DNA from 3 places in the Comamonas terrigena NBRC 13299 genome. Region 3 is predicted to be linked to each of the others. Evidence: predicted binding sites of a transcription regulator. Region 3 holds the regulator's gene; each other region holds the start of a gene.

Region 1 (5,390 bases), 150 kb from region 3:
AAAATCAGGTTCAGCGTCTGCCAGTCCTTGTAGGCCTCGCCATCCGGCAGCTCCACCACATGCACCTGCGGGTAGCGGCCCGCCAGCGCTGCACGCACCTGCTGCAGGTACAGCGGCGCCACGGTGGTGTTGGTCACGATCAGCGCACTGGCCGCCTTGGGCAGCGCGGCATAGGTGGCGGCATCGCCCAGCAGACCGGCGGCAATGCGGATCGGGTAGCTGCGCTCTCCCAGATCAATGTGCACGGTGGCCTGGTCGGCCGTGGCAGAGGCGAAAGGGACAAGCGGGGCAGCGGAGGTCATGCGGGCAGAAAGTCAGAAAACGGGAAAGGTCTGCGCCCAAGTGTAGGGCAGCCGGCAGGCCGAGGCATCGCGGACCGGGTGGTACACCCACGGCAGAGGCGATGGTCGCGTGCGGACATGAAAAAAACCCGCAGGCCTTGCGGCGTGCGGGTTGTGTCGGTCTGGGACCGGGCAGAGCCTGGGCTCCACCCTTGTCACAGCGGCCAACAGGCAATTACATGCCCATGCCGCCCATGCCGCCCATGCCACCCATGCCACCCATGTCGGGAGCACCAGCGCCTTCGGCCTTGGGGGCGTCAGCGATCATGCACTCGGTGGTCAGCAGCAGCGAAGCCACGGAAGCAGCGTTTTGCAGAGCGGTACGGGTCACCTTGGTGGGATCCAGAATACCCATTTCCAGCATGTCGCCGTAGGTGTCGTTGGCAGCGTTGAAACCGAAGTTGCCTTGGCCCTTCAGCACCGAGTCCACCACCACCGAGGGTTCGCCACCGGCGTTGGACACGATTTCGCGCAGAGGGGCTTCCACGGCCTTCAGCACCAGCTTGATACCGGCGTCTTGCTCGGCATTGCCAGTGGACAGAGCGCCCACGGCTTGCTTGGCGCGCAGCAGGGCCACGCCGCCGCCGGCCACGATGCCTTCTTCCACAGCAGCGCGGGTAGCGTGCAGGGCGTCTTCCACGCGGGCCTTCTTTTCCTTCATTTCGACTTCGGTCGCAGCGCCGACCTTGATCACTGCCACGCCGCCGGCCAGCTTGGCCACGCGTTCTTGCAGCTTTTCACGGTCGTAGTCGCTGGTCGCTTCTTCGATCTGCAGGCGGATTTGCTTGACGCGGGCTTCGATTTCAGCAGCTTGGCCAGCACCGTCGATGATGGTGGTGTTTTCCTTGCCGATTTCGACGCGTTGGGCTTGGCCCAGGTCTTCCAGGGTCACCTTGTCCAGGGTCAGGCCGACTTCCTCGGCGATCACCTTGCCGCCCGTCAGGATGGCGATGTCTTCCAGCATGGCCTTGCGACGGTCGCCGAAGCCAGGAGCCTTCACAGCCACGACCTTCAGGATGCCGCGGATGGTGTTCACCACCAGAGTCGCCAGGGCTTCGCCTTCGACGTCTTCGGCAATGATCAGCAGGGGACGGCCAGCCTTGGCAACTTGCTCCAGGGTGGGCAGCAGGTCACGGATGTTGCTGATCTTCTTGTCGAACAGCAGCACGAAGGGGTTGTCCAGAATCGCGGCTTGCTTTTCGGGGTTGTTGATGAAGTAGGGCGACAGGTAGCCGCGGTCGAATTGCATGCCTTCCACGACATCCAGTTCGTTGGCCAGGGACTTGCCCTCTTCCACGGTGATCACGCCTTCCTTGCCGACCTTGTCCATGGCTTGGGCAATGATTTCGCCCACGTCGGAGTCGGAGTTGGCGGAAATGGTGCCGACTTGGGCGATTTCCTTGGAAGTGGTGGTGGCCTTGGATTGCTTCTTCAGCTCTTCCACCAGGGCGGCGACAGCCTTGTCGATACCGCGCTTCAGGTCCATGGGGTTCAGACCGGCAGCCACGTACTTGGAGCCTTCGCGCACGATGGCCTGGGCCAGCACGGTGGCGGTGGTGGTGCCGTCACCGGCGATGTCGTTGGTCTTGGAAGCCACTTCCTTCACGAGCTGGGCGCCCATGTTCTGCAGCTTGTCCTTCAGTTCCACTTCCTTGGCCACGGACACGCCGTCCTTGGTCACGGTGGGGGCGCCGAAGGAGCGCTCCAGCACCACGTTGCGGCCCTTGGGGCCCAGGGTCACTTTAACGGCATTGGCCAGAATGTTCACGCCTTCGACCATGCGTGCACGTGCTTCACCACCGAAAACTACGTCTTTTGCTGCCATGTTTGGCTCCTACAAATGGGTTCAATTTGGCTGTTTCAGCGCATCCAGTGGGCTGAGACAGCTATGAATTTGAAAGTTTGGATGCTGGGGAACGGGTGCCTGGGGCCGCGGGCCTCTGGCACCGGCAAATCACCGGGTGATTTACTTCTCGACGACTGCGAACAGGTCGTCTTCCTTCATCACCAGCAGCTCGTTGCCGTCGATCTTGACGGTCTGGCCAGAGTACTTGCCGAACAGCACGCGGTCGCCGACCTTCACGTTCAGAGCGATCTGTTCGCCCTTGTCGTTGCGCTTGCCAGGACCCACTGCCAGCACTTCGCCTTGGTCAGGCTTTTCGGCGGCGTTGTCAGGGATATAAATGCCCGAAGCCGTCTTGGTTTCGTTCTCAAGGCGCTTGACGATCACGCGGTCGTGCAGAGGACGCAGGTTCATTCACTTCTCCTAGAAATCAACAAAGTGGATTTATCCGTTCCACGCTGCGCAAAGCCAGCGTGGCTAAACAGGCGAGGGACCGGGCTTGTTAGCACTCAACCCCTACGAGTGCTAATAATAAGGCGAAATCGGAAGCTTTCAAGTCCCAAGGTCGCTTGAAAAGCAGGGTTACCGTGGAACGCTGCTGCGGCAGAACGTCATTTGACTTTCGTTCCGGTGTCCCTCACTTTCGCTTTGCACCGCCCGGGGCCTGGGCAAGGCCTTCCGACCTCTGTCTATGTGCTTCGGCGTCAGCGACAGCAACTGCTGCAGCAGCCTGACCACCGATCCAGACACCGTGGCGCTGTTCTACCGTCTGGTGACGGTGCAAGCCAGTCGATACTTGGTAACGCATGCCCGTGTGCCCGCGCCCTCTTCCGCCCATCGCCCACAGTGCTGCGTGTCTTGGATCCAGACAGTACCGTGCGACCCAGGCTATGGCTTTGGCGGGCGGCACCGCCTGCCTCTACGCCCAATATGCCGCCCAAACCTACGCGATCCATTTAAAACAAATACTTAGGCGCAACGCAAAACGACTGTCCCGTGGCGTCCCGCACCGCCAAGGCACTCTCGCTGGCGCGGCACGTCACTTTGCTTGCGATATTTCTGCAGGCTCACGCCCTGTGTGGAGCAGGGTTGGTGAAGCAGCTCCGCTCAGGCCGCCACCGGCTCGAAGGTCTTGCCGCAAGGATCGATGCGGATGCCCGGCTTGAGCTTGGACCAGGGCAGGTTTTCCAGCACCATAGGCATCGATCCAGGCGCGGTTGCGACAATGATTTCGCGCGCGATCGGCGTGTAGTCGGCGCGGAAATGGACCGCACTCTTCACCACAAGAATGTCCTGCGCAGTAGGCTCGATGCCCACCACACGGAACATGGCCTGGTCTGCCATCTGCACCTTTTGCGATGCGACGACGATGCGCACCCCTTCGATGCGCAGGCACGCGCAGGCGCCCAGATCCAGCTTGAAGCCCCGGTAGTACGGGCCCGTGGCATCGACCTTGCCGTCGGAGATTTTCTCGACCAGGAATTCGGCTTCGCACGGCACATCGCCTCGCACACCCGACTTTCCTCCCAACGACAGGCGCACACGTGCGCCTTCGCCGGCTTCATGTGCCCTGGCCGCAGAAGCCGCATCGACGATCAGGCCAATCGCCGCGTTCTGCGCCCTGCTCGCCACCAGTGCGTGCAGCATGCCGGTGGAGTCAGAGTTGCTGCCTGCACCGGGATTGTCCTGCGCGTCGGCGATGATGGTGGGCTTGCCACTACCCGCATGCGCCATGGCGTAGTGCACGGCTTCTGCGGGAGCGTAAAGCTTGCCCGCAAAGTGCGACTCTGCCGCAAGTGCGGCCTGCGCAAGCGGTGCCAACAGTGCGTCAGCATGTGCCTGTGTGTCTGCATAGGCCCAGAGCACCGGAGAGCATTCTTCAAAGTCAGCGGCCGGAAAACCGGTGGCAAATGAGATGTGCGTGTCGGGGGTCTCGCCTGCCTCCAACTGCTGGTACAGCGTTTTCGCCGGCTCGATGTCCGTGCACTGCCAGCAGATGGGCACCAGATACGGCAGACGCTGCACTGCCATGGCGGGGCGCTTGCCCGTCTGCAGACGGCGCTGGAGCTGGCTGTATGCGCGCACGCCCGTTTCGGCCATATCCACATGCGGATAGGTGCGGTAGGCCACCAGCATGTCTGCCTCGCTCAGCATGCGCGTCGTGACGTTGGCATGCAGATCCAGGGTCGCGATCACAGGCACCCCACTGCCGACCAGCGCGCGCACGCGGCGCAGCAACTCGCCTTCGCCATCATCAAAATGCTGCGCCACCATGGCGCCGTGCAGATCGAGGTAGACGGCATCCACCGGCAATGCTTGCTGGATGCCATCGAGGATCAGGGCGGCGATGCGCTCGTAGGTTTCCCGCTCCACATGCGCCGAAGGACTTGCCGCACACCAGGTGGTGGGCACCACTTCGTCGCCAGCATCAAGTGCCGCCTGCACAAAGCCCGCCGCCGGAATGTTGGAGCCGCGGATCGTCGGCCACAGCTTCTCGCCCGAAACCAGACCAGGCCAGCCACCGCCAGCCTGGAATGCTGCCCAATCCGCCAGATCGGGCGCGAACGTATTGGTCTCATGCTGAAACCCGCCATACACAATTTTGGCCATTTCTATCTCTCTCTGTTGAATGGGAGCCCCCGGACAGGGGGCAGCGAAGGGAATCTGGACCGGTCAGGCCGCCAGTGCCTGGGTCACCGGACGGAAGTTCTGGAAGTCCCAGTGGCGTCCCGGCGCCGCATCGATCAGCGCCTGCGTGTAGGCCTGCTGCGGCGCGCCCAGCACCTGCTGCACCGTGCCGGCCTCCACCACCTGGCCGCTCTTCATGACCATGATGCTGTCGCATATCTGCGCGGCCACGCGCAGGTCGTGGGTGATGAACAGCACGCCAATGCCCACGCGCTGGCGCACTTCTTCGAGCAGATCCAGCACCTGCGCCTGCACCGAAACGTCGAGCGCGGAAACGGCCTCGTCCGCCACCAAAACATCGGGCTCCATGACCAGTGCGCGCGCAATGCAGATGCGCTGGCGTTGCCCGCCCGAGAACTGGTGCGGAAAGCGATCCAGCGCCTGGCGCGGAAGCCCCACCAGATCCATCGCCTCGGTCGCCTTGGCCATGGCCTCGTCGCGAGGCATACCGTAGTTCAGCAGCCCTTCGATGACCGAATCGCCAATGCGGCGACGCGGGTTCAGACTGCGGTACGGGT
Region 2 (5,390 bases), 220 kb from region 3:
CACCAGCTGCAGGTGCGCCGCGGCTATGTGTTCCCCCAGGGCTGGCGCGCCTGGTGGAGTCGCTTGCACTTTGTGTCGGCTACCACCAAGCTCTACACCGGTGCCGCGGCCATGCTGCTGTGGGGCGTGGTGCTGGGTCTGGGGGCCGCCCTGGGCGTCCACAGCACGATCCTGCTGGCCATGGCGCTGGGCTGGGCGTCATGCGCGCTGGGCGGCTTGCTGTGGATGGGGCGCCACCTGGTCTGGCCGCTGCACGCCGTGCTGCGCCAGGCGCGCCAGGTGGCAAGCGGGGAGAGTGCACAGTCGCTGTTCCTGAACCGGCGCGATGAAGTCGGCAGCCTGATGCGCAGTGTGGAGCAGGCGGGGCTGAACATGCGTTCCCTGGTCAGTGATATCGAAGGTAAGGCCGAGCAGGTCAGTGCCTGCGCCGGAGCCCTGCAGACCGGCAATGTGCAACTGGCGCAGCGCACCCAGCAGGCGTCGACCGATCTGGAGCAGGCAGCGCAAGCGCTGGCGCAGCTGGGGCAGACGATTGCCGGAACCCAGAGCCTGGCCGAGGCCGCCATGGTGCAGGCGCGAGAAGGCGTACAGGGCGTGAGCCAGGGCCAGACCTGCGTGGACCAGCTGGTCCAGGCCATGCAGGGCATTGATGTCTCCAGCAAGAAGGTGGCCGACATCGTGGGCATGATCGACGGCATTGCCTTCCAGACCAATCTGCTGGCACTGAATGCGGCAGTGGAAGCCGCGCGGGCGGGCGAGCACGGCAAAGGCTTTGCCGTGGTGGCGGCGGAGGTGCGCCAGCTGTCGCAGCAAAGCGCCCAGGCCGCGCGGGACATCAAGAACCTGATCCAGGGCTCGCGCCAGCAGGTGGAGCAGGGCCACGCCGCCGCCCAGACGGCACGCATCACCATGCATTCGGTGGTGGAAGGCATCGACAGCCTGGCCCAGTCCATGGGCCGCATCCTGGAGCAGACCCATGTGCAGGCGGCCGGCAGTGCGCAGATCAGCGATGCCGTGGCCCATTTGCGTGACTTGAGTGATCAGAACCGCGGCATGGCCGAGGAAAGCGCCCAGCTCAGCGATGTGCTGGCGCTGCAGGCCCAGCGCCTGCACGGCGCAGCGGCGGTGTTCATCCCACGCCAGCGCCAGGCGCTGCAGACCCTGGAAATCCGGGCGCTGGAAGCGGCCTGGCAAAGGGGGGTGTAGATGCAGCGGCCTTCAGGCCGCGGGCATGCGTTGCGGAACACACGGAGTGAAAAAAGGAGGCCCAGGCTTCCTTTTTTTGGGCGGGCTGCTAGGCTCTGCGGCCGTGCCGCGCTCACTGCCCGCGAATGCCTTGCTCGCGGATGATGGTGCCCAGGGCCTTCACATCCTGCTGGATGCGGTTGGACAGGCCTTCCGGGCTGCTGCCCACCACCTGCCAGCCCTGGACTGCCAGCTTGGCGCGCATGTCCGGGGTGCGCACGATGGCGCTGACGGCGGCCGCCAGCTTGTCCACATGGGCGCGGGGCATGGCCTTGGGGGCGGCCACGGCGTTCCAGATTTCCAGGTCAAAGTTCTGCACGCCCAGCTCCTTCAGGCTGGGCAGGCCGGGGGCCAGCGGGCTGCGGGCCGCCGAGGTCACGCCAATGCCGCGCAGCTTGCCGGCCTGGATCTGCTGCATGGCCAGTGCGGGCGGCAGCATGGACAGCTGCAGATCGCCGCCTTGCAGACCCTGGTACACCTGGGGGTAGCCGGCATAGGGTACATGTTCGGGACGCAGCGCGGAGCGGCTCTTGAGCAGTTCCATGCCCAGATGGCCCACGGTGCCCACGCCGGGCGAGCCATAGCTCCACTTGCTGCCAGCCGCGGCACCGGCCGCGAAGAAGGCCTTGCCTTCCGGGGCGTTGGCCGGTGCCGCCAGCACCAGCGGCGCCACGCCGATCAGGCTGACGGGCTGCAGGTCCTTCACCGGGTCGTAGCGCACAGCGGGGTTCAGCAGCTTGGCAATGGTCATATTGCCGTTGATCATCACGCTGAACGTGTGGCCGTCCGTGGCCTTGGCCACGGCTTCGGCGGCGATGTTGCCGCCCGCGCCCACCTTGTTTTCCACAATGATGGTCTGGCCCAGGGCTTTTTCCAGCGGTTCGGCCAGCGCCCGGGCCGTCAGATCAGGGGAGGAGCCCGCAGGGAAGCCCACGATCAGGTGCAGGGGCTTGCTGGGCCACTGCTCGGCCTGGACCGCGCCCACGCTGCAGCCCAGGGCGGCCGCGCAGGCCAGGCTCATCAGGCTGCGGCGGTACAGCGTGGAGCGGGTGGATTCGGTCATGGCTTCTCCCAATGCAAAAGTGATAGCTGCCTGCGCGGATGGCGGTGACGGCAGGCAATAAAAAACCCGGAAATTATCCGGGTTTCAGGAGGCTGCAGGACAGCCATGGGCACAGTGCCTGTGTGGCACTGTGCGGTTTGGGCCAGGTTTATGCAAACTCGGCCAGCGCCTTCTTCATTTTCTTCATGGCGGCCACTTCGATCTGGCGGATGCGTTCGGCGCTCACGCCGTACACGGCTGCCAGCTCATGCAGCGTCATGCCGCCGGAGCCGTCATCGTTCACCTTCAGCCAGCGCTCTTCCACAATGTGGCGGCTGCGGTCGTCCAGCGCTTCCAGCGCCTGGGCAATGCCGTCGGTGGCCATCACATCGCGCTGGCGCGATTCGATCATGGCCGTGGGCTCGTGGGCGCCGTCGGTCAGGTAGGAGATGGGGCCGAAAGCCTTGTCATCATCGTCGCTGGGCGAAGGGTCCAGCAGCACGTCACCCCCCGACAGGCGGGTTTCCATCTCCATCACTTCCTCGCGCTTCACATTCAGCTTAGCGGCGACGGAGTCGATCTCCTGTGCGGTCAGGGTGTCGCGGAAGGTGTTGTCGCCGGTTTCAATGGCGGCATCGGCCTTGAGCTCCTGCTTCATCGAGCGCAGGTTGAAGAACAGCTTGCGCTGGGCCTTGGTGGTGGCCACCTTCACCATGCGCCAGTTCTTCAGGATGTACTCGTGGATCTCGGCCTTGATCCAGTGCATGGCGTAGCTGACCAGACGCACGTTCTGGTCGGGGTCGAAACGCTTGACCGCCTTCATCAGGCCCACATTGCCTTCCTGGATCAGGTCGCTATGGGGCAGGCCATAGCCCATGTACTGGCGCGAGATGGAAACCACCAGGCGCAGATGGGACATGATCAGGCGCCCGGCGGCATCCAGGTCGTTGTGTTCTTTGAGCTTGCGCGCATAGTCCTGCTCTTCCTCCTGGGTGAGCATGGGCAGGCGGTTTACAGCGGAGATGTAAGCATCCAGATTGCCCAGCGGCGGCACCAGAGCCCAAGGATTCGCAGGTGCCAGAGCCGTCGCAGCCGTGAGGGTGCCCGTCCGTGTAGTCATTGCATTGATCCTTTCTTCCATAAATCCATATTAGCACTCTCTATGACTGAGTGCTAAGGCATAAGTTCCCGCGATGTAGGGCCAGGGTTCGTGACAAGTTGTCGCAGGCTCTGTACACCGTCACAGGATTTGTACTGGATTTGGAGGGCGCCAGTGCGTGGCGCGTATAAAGCCTTGTAAATCATTGTTTTATCAAGATTTCATGGCGGACACCTGGAATGCCGGGGCGGCGGCCCTGGCGGCTGAGTGTGCACTTCCTGCCGCAGGGCGTTGTGGTGAAACCCCTGGGGAAAATAGGCACGCATGGCGCGCGGCGGGGCGCCATCGGTCCCCGGTCCTGCTGCCAACCGCCATCGCATCTGGCCGTCTGTACCGGTGTTTCCTGCACTGGGGCCGCCGCCGGTCTCGCATACGCGAGCCTCCGCTGCCCCACAGATAGACCGGGGAGGGTCTATCTGTCAAAGGGTTTGGGGTGGATGCAAGCGCTTGCTATTGCTGTGTGCTTTGTGGGTGAAAGGCTTCTTATTGCGGTTATTCCAGCAGCAATCTGCCCTCGCGGGCCACGATCTGACCGTGGGCAATGACCAGCGAGCGGACGGGGCGGGCGGCTACGGCGTGGGTGGGCGTTTGCGCCGGCACCAGCACCAGATCGGCCCGGCTTCCGGGTGTCAGGCCATAGTCGGCAAAGCCACAGACCTCGGCCCCTGCGTGGGTGACGCAGTGCAGGGCTTGTTCCACTTCATCGTCGCGGCGCAAGTTGTAGCGCATGCCGATGAACATGGCGCGTTCCAGCATGTCAGGGCGGCCGTAGGGCGACCAGGTATCGCGGATACCGTCGTTCCCGCCCGCCATGGACACGCCCGCGCGCTGGCAGGCACCCAGCGGCGGCACGCTGCGCGAAGGCGGCGCACTGGTGACCAGCGAAACGCCCAATTTGGCCATGCGCGCCAGCAGCGCGCTGCGCTGGGCATCGCTCACATCGCCCAGGCAGAAGCCGTGGCTGATAACCACCTTGTTGTGCAGGCCGTGGGCTTCGGTGCGGTCCAAAATCAGCTGGAGCGAGAAGGCTCCCATGTCACCGGGCTCGTGCAGGTGGATGTCGAGCGGCTTGTTGTGGCGCTCGGCGATCTCGAACAGCACGTTCAGCGACTGTGCCGGGTCCAGGTCGATGGCACAGGGGTCCAGGCCGCCCAGCACGTCGGCCCCCATGGCCAGGGACTCATCCAGCAGCTGTGCCGTGCCTTTGCGCTGCAGCAGGCCCGATTGCGGGAACGCCACCACCTGAATATCCTGCCAGGGCGCCATGTCCGCGCGGGTCTGCAGCAGGCCCGCCACATGCCGGGTGCCAATGTCCGTATCCACGTCGGCGTGACTGCGGATGCGCGTGGTGCCCAACGCGAGAAACTCGCGTGCCATGCGCAGCGACTGGCGCGCGCTGTCGTGCCGGGCCTGGGCACGGTAGGCGCGCTCGTTGTTGATCTTGTCGACCAATTGGTTGCCCACCTCGTTGACGTACCAGTCCTGACCCCAGAGTGTCTTGTCCAGGTGGGTGTGGGATTCGACCAGGCCGGGCAGCAGCAGCTGACCCCCGCCATCGATGCGCTCAGCTCCTTCCGGGAGGGGCAGCGAGGTGCCCATGGCCGCGATACGGCCTTGCTCGATCAACAGGTCGCAGGCTGGCCCGCCCATGGGGCGAACGTTCTGCAGAAAAAGGCTGGAAGTGCTCACGTGGAATGTTTCCTGTGGTGATGGAGCCTATCGCACGGCGCCGATGTCGGGCGTCGCGATCTGGCGCATCTTTTGGGCGTCTGTCTGGATCAGCTTGGCGAAGTCAGCGGGCGTACCGCCCGATTGGCCAATGCATGCCTGGTCGAGCATTCTGAGGACCTGGGGTTCGCGCATCACCGCATTGATCTCGGTGTTCAGGCGTGTCACCACCGTGTCCGCTACCCCCTTGGGGGCGAAGATACCGGTCCACACGCC
Region 3 (5,390 bases):
AAACCACATAATGGACATGGGGTTTACCCTTATTTTTGACTCGAGTGAAGCCCGGGATTGAATCACCCCGGTGTTGAATTCCACCGGCGCTGTTGCACAAATCGGCTCCTGGGTTCAGGTAGCCTCGGGCGATGAGTCAGTCTCCGCAACCCAAGCCCCGCTACCGCACCACCAACTGGAAGCGATACAACGCAGCACTCATAGCGCGGGGCTCACTGACCATCTGGTTGGACAAGGGCATCTCCTGGTTTGCCGCTGCCAGCGGCAAACGCGGGCGCAGCCCGCAGTTCTCGGATGCAGCCATCCAGTTCTGCCTGACCATTAAGAACCTCTTTGGACTGGCCTTGCGGCAGACCACGGGATTTGTTCAGTCTCTGCTGGCGTTGTCTGGGCTGCCGTGGCCAGTTCCCGACTTCAGCACGCTGTATCGCCGCCAACGCAATCTGGATGTGCAGGTGGCATACCGGCCCAGTTCAGCCGGCCTGCACCTGCTGGTTGACTCCACAGGCATCAAGTTCCTGGGTGAAGGCGGGTAGAAGTGCAAAAAGCATGGGCCGTAGCGCCGGCGCCAATGGCGCAAGCTGCACATCGGCATCGATGCACAAACGCTGCAGGTGCGGGCTATCTGCGTCACCTCCAACAACGTCACTGACGCTGCCGTGCTGCCGCAGTTGCTGGAGCAAGTGCCGGGTGATGAGCCACTTCTGACGGTGACAGGCGATGGCGCTTATGACACCCAGCCCGTGCATGCGGCTGTCATGCGGCGCAATGCCAAGCCCATCATTCCCCCAAGAAAGAATGCCAGGATGCGCAAAGGCGACGCCTCTGCACATCGCAATGCGGCGATCGCCGCATGCAGGCGCCTCGGGCGCAAGCTCTGGAAGAACTGGAGTGGCTACCACCGGCGCAGCTTGGTGGAAACCAAGATGCACTGCATCAAACGACTGGGTGAACGAGTGATGTCACGCACGTTTGAGAGACAGGTCAACGAGCTGCACATCCGAGCCGCCATCCTCAATCGATTCACGGAGCTGGGCTGCCCACAGACGGTGGCTGTGGCATAGCTACGTCTAGGGCTGGGGAAGTCTGGCCTGGGGCTGATTTATGCAACAGCGCCGAAGTATGGACGAAATGGACCAAGGAGCACCTCAGCGGACTCAAGGCAGCAGCGCAGAACTCGGCATTGAACTGCGTTCCTCAAAAGTGCCTACAGATTCCAAAATCAAAAAAGCCCGCTACCAATTAGGTAGCAGGCTTTCCTTATAAATACTGGTAGGGCGTGAGGGACTTGAACCCGCGACCAAAGGATTATGAGTCCTCTGCTCTAACCAACTGAGCTAACGCCCCTTGCCAGCCCGGCGCATGGCAGGGCGCACGCATTGTAACGGCTTAGCGCCGGCTGCTCAGCGCATTGGTGACCAGCTTGGAGGTGATGTCCACGATCTGGATCATCCGGTCGTAGTGCATGCGTGTGGGGCCGATCACGCCCAGCGTGCCCACAATCTGGCCATCGACCTCGTAAGGGGCGCTGACCACGGACAGCTCTTCGAAAGGCACGACCTGGCTTTCTCCACCAATGAAGATGCGCACACCTTCGGCCTGGCTGGAGAAATCCAGCAGCCGCAGGATCTGGGTCTTTTGCTCGAACAGGTCGAACGCCTTGCGCAGATTGCCCATGTCGCTGGAGAAGTCGCTCACCGACAGCAGATTGCGCTCGCCCGAGATGATGACCTGCTCCTGGGGCTGGGGGTTCATGGCCTCGGCGCTGACATTGACCGCCGCCTGCATCAGATTGGCCACTTCGGTGCGCAGGCGCTCCACTTCGGACTGCATGCGCTCGCGCACCTGCTCGATGGCCAGACCGGCGTAGTGCGCGTTCAGGAAGTTGGATGCTTCCAGCAGTTGCGAGCCGGAGAAATCATGGTCGGTGAAGATGACGCGGTTCTGCACATCGCCTTCCGGCGACACGATGATGACCAGCACCCGCCGCTCGGACAGCTTCACGAACTCGATGTGCTTGAACACCGAGCTGCGCCGCGGCGCCATCACCACGCCGACAAACTGCGACAGGCTGGACAGCATGTTGGCGGCGTTCGCAATCACCTTCTGCGGTTGTTCGGGCACCAGTTCCTGCGCAGGCAGCATGTCGCGGCTCACGGTCAGCATGGTGTCCACAAACAGCCGGTAGCCCTTGGCGGTGGGCACGCGGCCTGCGGAGGTGTGGGGGCTGACGATCAGGCCCAGTTCCTCCAGATCCGCCATCACATTGCGGATGGTGGCCGGCGACAGTTCCAGGCCGGAGGCGCGCGACAACGTGCGCGACCCCACAGGCTGGCCGTCTGCAATGTAGCGCTCGACCAGCGCTTTCAACAACAACTTGGAACGATCATCGAGCATGGAACGATTTTAATGATGTAATTTCCCTTATGACGTCCAAGTTTCGCCATGTAGCCCTGATCGGAAAGTACCGTGTCGCTTCCCCCACGGGCCTTCCCCAGGACAGCCCGCGCCAGGCCCTGGAAGATATTGCAGCTTTTCTGACCACGCAGGGCTGTGAAGTGATTGTGGAAGCCGAGACCGCCTTGCACATGGGTCTGCCCGCACAGTACCGCAGTCTGGATGTGGACGCCCTGGGGCAAGCCTGCGATCTGGCCCTGGTCATGGGTGGCGACGGCACCATGCTGGGCGTCAGCCGCCACCTGTCACGCTACGGCACGCCGCTGATCGGCATCAACCAAGGGCGCCTGGGCTTTGTCACCGACATCCCGCTGGATGAGAACTTCCAACCCACGCTGCAAGCCATGCTGGAAGGCTGCTACGAAGAAGACAGCCGCCCGCTGATCGAAGCCCGCGTGATGCGGGGCGATGAATGCGTGTTCGAGGCCCTGGCCATGAACGATGTGGTGGTCAACCGGGGCAGCACCTCGGGCATGGTGGAGTTGCGGGTGGAGGTGGATGGCCGTTTCGTCTCCAACCAACGTGCCGACGGCCTGATCGTGGCCACACCTACCGGCTCGACCGCCTATGCGCTGTCGGTGGGCGGTCCGCTGCTGCACCCGTCCGTGGGCGCCTGGGTGATGGCCCCCATTGCCCCCCACACCCTGTCCAACCGCCCCATCGTGCTGCCCGACCAGGGCGAAGTCATGATCGAAGTGGTGGGCGGGCGCGACATCAGCGCCAATTTCGATATGCAGTCGCTGGCCTCGCTGCGCCACGGAGACCGCATCTATGTGCGCCGTGCGCTCCATGGCATCCGTTTTCTGCATCCCCTGGGCTGGAACTACTACGCCACGCTGCGCAAGAAACTGGGCTGGAACGAAGGGGGCACCTGAGCCATGGCCCTCAAACGCATTGCACTGCGCGACTTTGTCATCGTGCAGGCGCTGGACCTGGACCTCCACGCCGGCTTCACGGTGCTGACGGGCGAAACCGGCGCCGGCAAATCCATTCTGATCGACGCCCTGCAGCTGGTGCTGGGCAGCCGTGCCGATGTCGGCGTGGTGCGCGAAGGCACGCCCCAGGCCGACATCACCGCCGAATTCGACTGCCCGCCCCACCTGTCCCAGTGGCTGGACGAAGGCGGCTTTGCCCAGGAAGACAGCCTGCTGCTGCGCCGTGTGATCGATGCCCAGGGCCGCAGCCGCGCCTGGATCAATGGCGCACCGGCCACAGCCACCCAGTTGCGCCACCTGGGCGATGCGCTGCTGGACATCCACGGCCAGCACGCCTGGCAAAGCCTGACCCGGCCCGAAGCCGTGCGCGAGCTGCTGGACGCCTACGCCGGCGTGGACACCCAATCGCTGCGCGCCCACTGGACCGCCTGGCGTGCCGCACACAAGAACCTGGAACATGCCCTGGCCGCCCAGGACACGCTGCAGCGCGAACGTGAACGCCTGCAGTGGCAGATTGGCGAGCTGGACAAACTCAGCCCCGGCACCGATGAATGGGAAGAGCTGAACACCCAGCACACCCGCCTGTCCCACGCTCAGAGCCTGCTGGAAACCGCCCTGGGCACACTGCATCTGCTGGAAGACGATGAAACAGGCATCACCAGCCCCTTGACCCGCGCCCACAGCACGCTCCAGCACCAGGAACACCTGGAGCCCGAATTCCTGGCGATTGCGGATGTGCTGGCCTCCAGCCTGGCCCAGGTCAACGATGCCCGCCACAGCCTGCACAGCTATCTGCGCCGCACCGAGCTGGACCCCGAACGCCTGGCAGAACTGGACAGCCGCCTGACGCTGTGGATGCAGCTGGCCCGCCGCTACAAGCGCACGCCGCAAGAGCTGCCCGGTCTGCTGCAATCCTGGCGCGACGAACTGCGCCAGCTGGATGCCGTGGTCGATGTGGGCCGGCTGCGCCAGCTGGAACAGCAGGCACACGAGGCCTACCAGGCCGCCGCACGCGCCCTGTCGCTGCAGCGCGCCAAGGCCGCGCCCAAGCTCTCGCGCGCCATCACCCAGGCCATGCAGGGCCTGGGCATGCAGGGCGGCAAATTCGCCGTGCAGCTGGACAAGCTGGAAGAACCCACACCCAGCGGCCTGGATGGCGTGCAGTTTCTGGTGGCCGGTCACCCGGGCGCCACACCGCGCCCGATTGGCAAAGTGGCTTCGGGCGGCGAGCTTTCCCGGCTGTCGCTGGCGATTGCCGTCACCACCAGCCAGCTGGGCCAGGCCGGCACCCTGATTTTTGACGAGGTGGACTCCGGCGTAGGCGGCGCCGTGGCCGAGACCGTGGGCAAGCTGATGCGCGCCCTGGGCCGCGACCGCCAGGTGTTGGCCGTCACCCACCTGCCCCAGGTCGCCGCCTGCGCCGACCAGCACTATGTGGTCAGCAAGCGGCGCGACAAGAGCGCCACCACCAGCTCGGTCACCCCCGTGCAGCAGCAGGCCCGGGTCCAGGAAGTGGCCCGCATGCTGGGGGGCGAGCGCCTGTCCGACACCACGCTGGCACACGCCCGGGAAATGCTGGCCCAGGCCCATGTGGGCTGATCGCCTATAGTGGAGCGCTGTAAGGAGACGTATCGCGCTATGGCCCTGGAAGTTGTACTCATCACCGGCATGTCCGGCTCCGGAAAGTCCGTTGCCCTGCACGCACTGGAAGATGCGGGCTATTACTGCGTGGACAACCTCCCGCCCGAGCTGCTGGGCCCGCTGACCCAGCTGGAGCCCAGCCGCTATGGGCACAAGGTGGCCGTGGCCATGGACGCGCGCAGCCCCAAGGGCCTGCCGCTGCTGCCCGAGCAACTGACCGCCCTCAAGGCGCGTGGTGCCGTGGTGCATTCCATCTTTCTGGACGCCTCCACCGGCACGCTGGTGCGCCGCTTTTCCGAAACCCGCCGCCGCCACCCGCTCTCGCGCCAGGACACGGACGGCGCACGCCTGGCCCTG

Evidence for each region. Region 3 encodes HrcA, which represses chaperone genes, less so after heat shock. Its sites were predicted from a motif close to TTAGCACTCNNNNNNNNNGAGTGCTAA; they were not measured.
Region 1: groES (co-chaperone GroES) is a predicted target of HrcA. The motif match lies at 2,687-2,713, and genes of this name have one in related genera.
Region 2: rpoH (RNA polymerase sigma factor RpoH) is a predicted target of HrcA. The motif match lies at 3,438-3,464, and genes of this name have one in related genera.

Annotation. Positions count from the first base shown of each region.
Region 1 covers NZ_AP019749.1:732,725-738,114, reverse strand. Annotated here, with positions in the region: gene aroB (3-dehydroquinate synthase) at 1-302, opposite strand, end outside; gene groL (chaperonin GroEL) at 517-2,166, opposite strand; gene groES (co-chaperone GroES) at 2,308-2,598, opposite strand; gene CT3_RS03310 (M81 family metallopeptidase) at 3,292-4,794, opposite strand; gene CT3_RS03305 (ABC transporter ATP-binding protein) at 4,858-5,390, opposite strand, start outside.
Region 2 covers NZ_AP019749.1:1,095,402-1,100,791, forward strand. Annotated here, with positions in the region: gene CT3_RS05025 (methyl-accepting chemotaxis protein) at 1-1,206, shown strand, start outside; gene CT3_RS05030 (Bug family tripartite tricarboxylate transporter substrate binding protein) at 1,319-2,308, opposite strand; gene rpoH (RNA polymerase sigma factor RpoH) at 2,457-3,407, opposite strand; gene CT3_RS05040 (amidohydrolase family protein) at 3,939-5,096, opposite strand; gene CT3_RS05045 (Bug family tripartite tricarboxylate transporter substrate binding protein) at 5,163-5,390, opposite strand, start outside.
Region 3 covers NZ_AP019749.1:880,364-885,753, reverse strand. Annotated here, with positions in the region: partial or broken gene CT3_RS04040 (IS5 family transposase) at 132-1,064, shown strand; tRNA gene CT3_RS04035 (tRNA-Ile) at 1,271-1,347, opposite strand; gene hrcA (heat-inducible transcriptional repressor HrcA) at 1,390-2,397, opposite strand; gene CT3_RS04025 (NAD kinase) at 2,427-3,332, shown strand; gene recN (DNA repair protein RecN) at 3,336-4,991, shown strand; gene rapZ (RNase adapter RapZ) at 5,031-5,390, shown strand, end outside.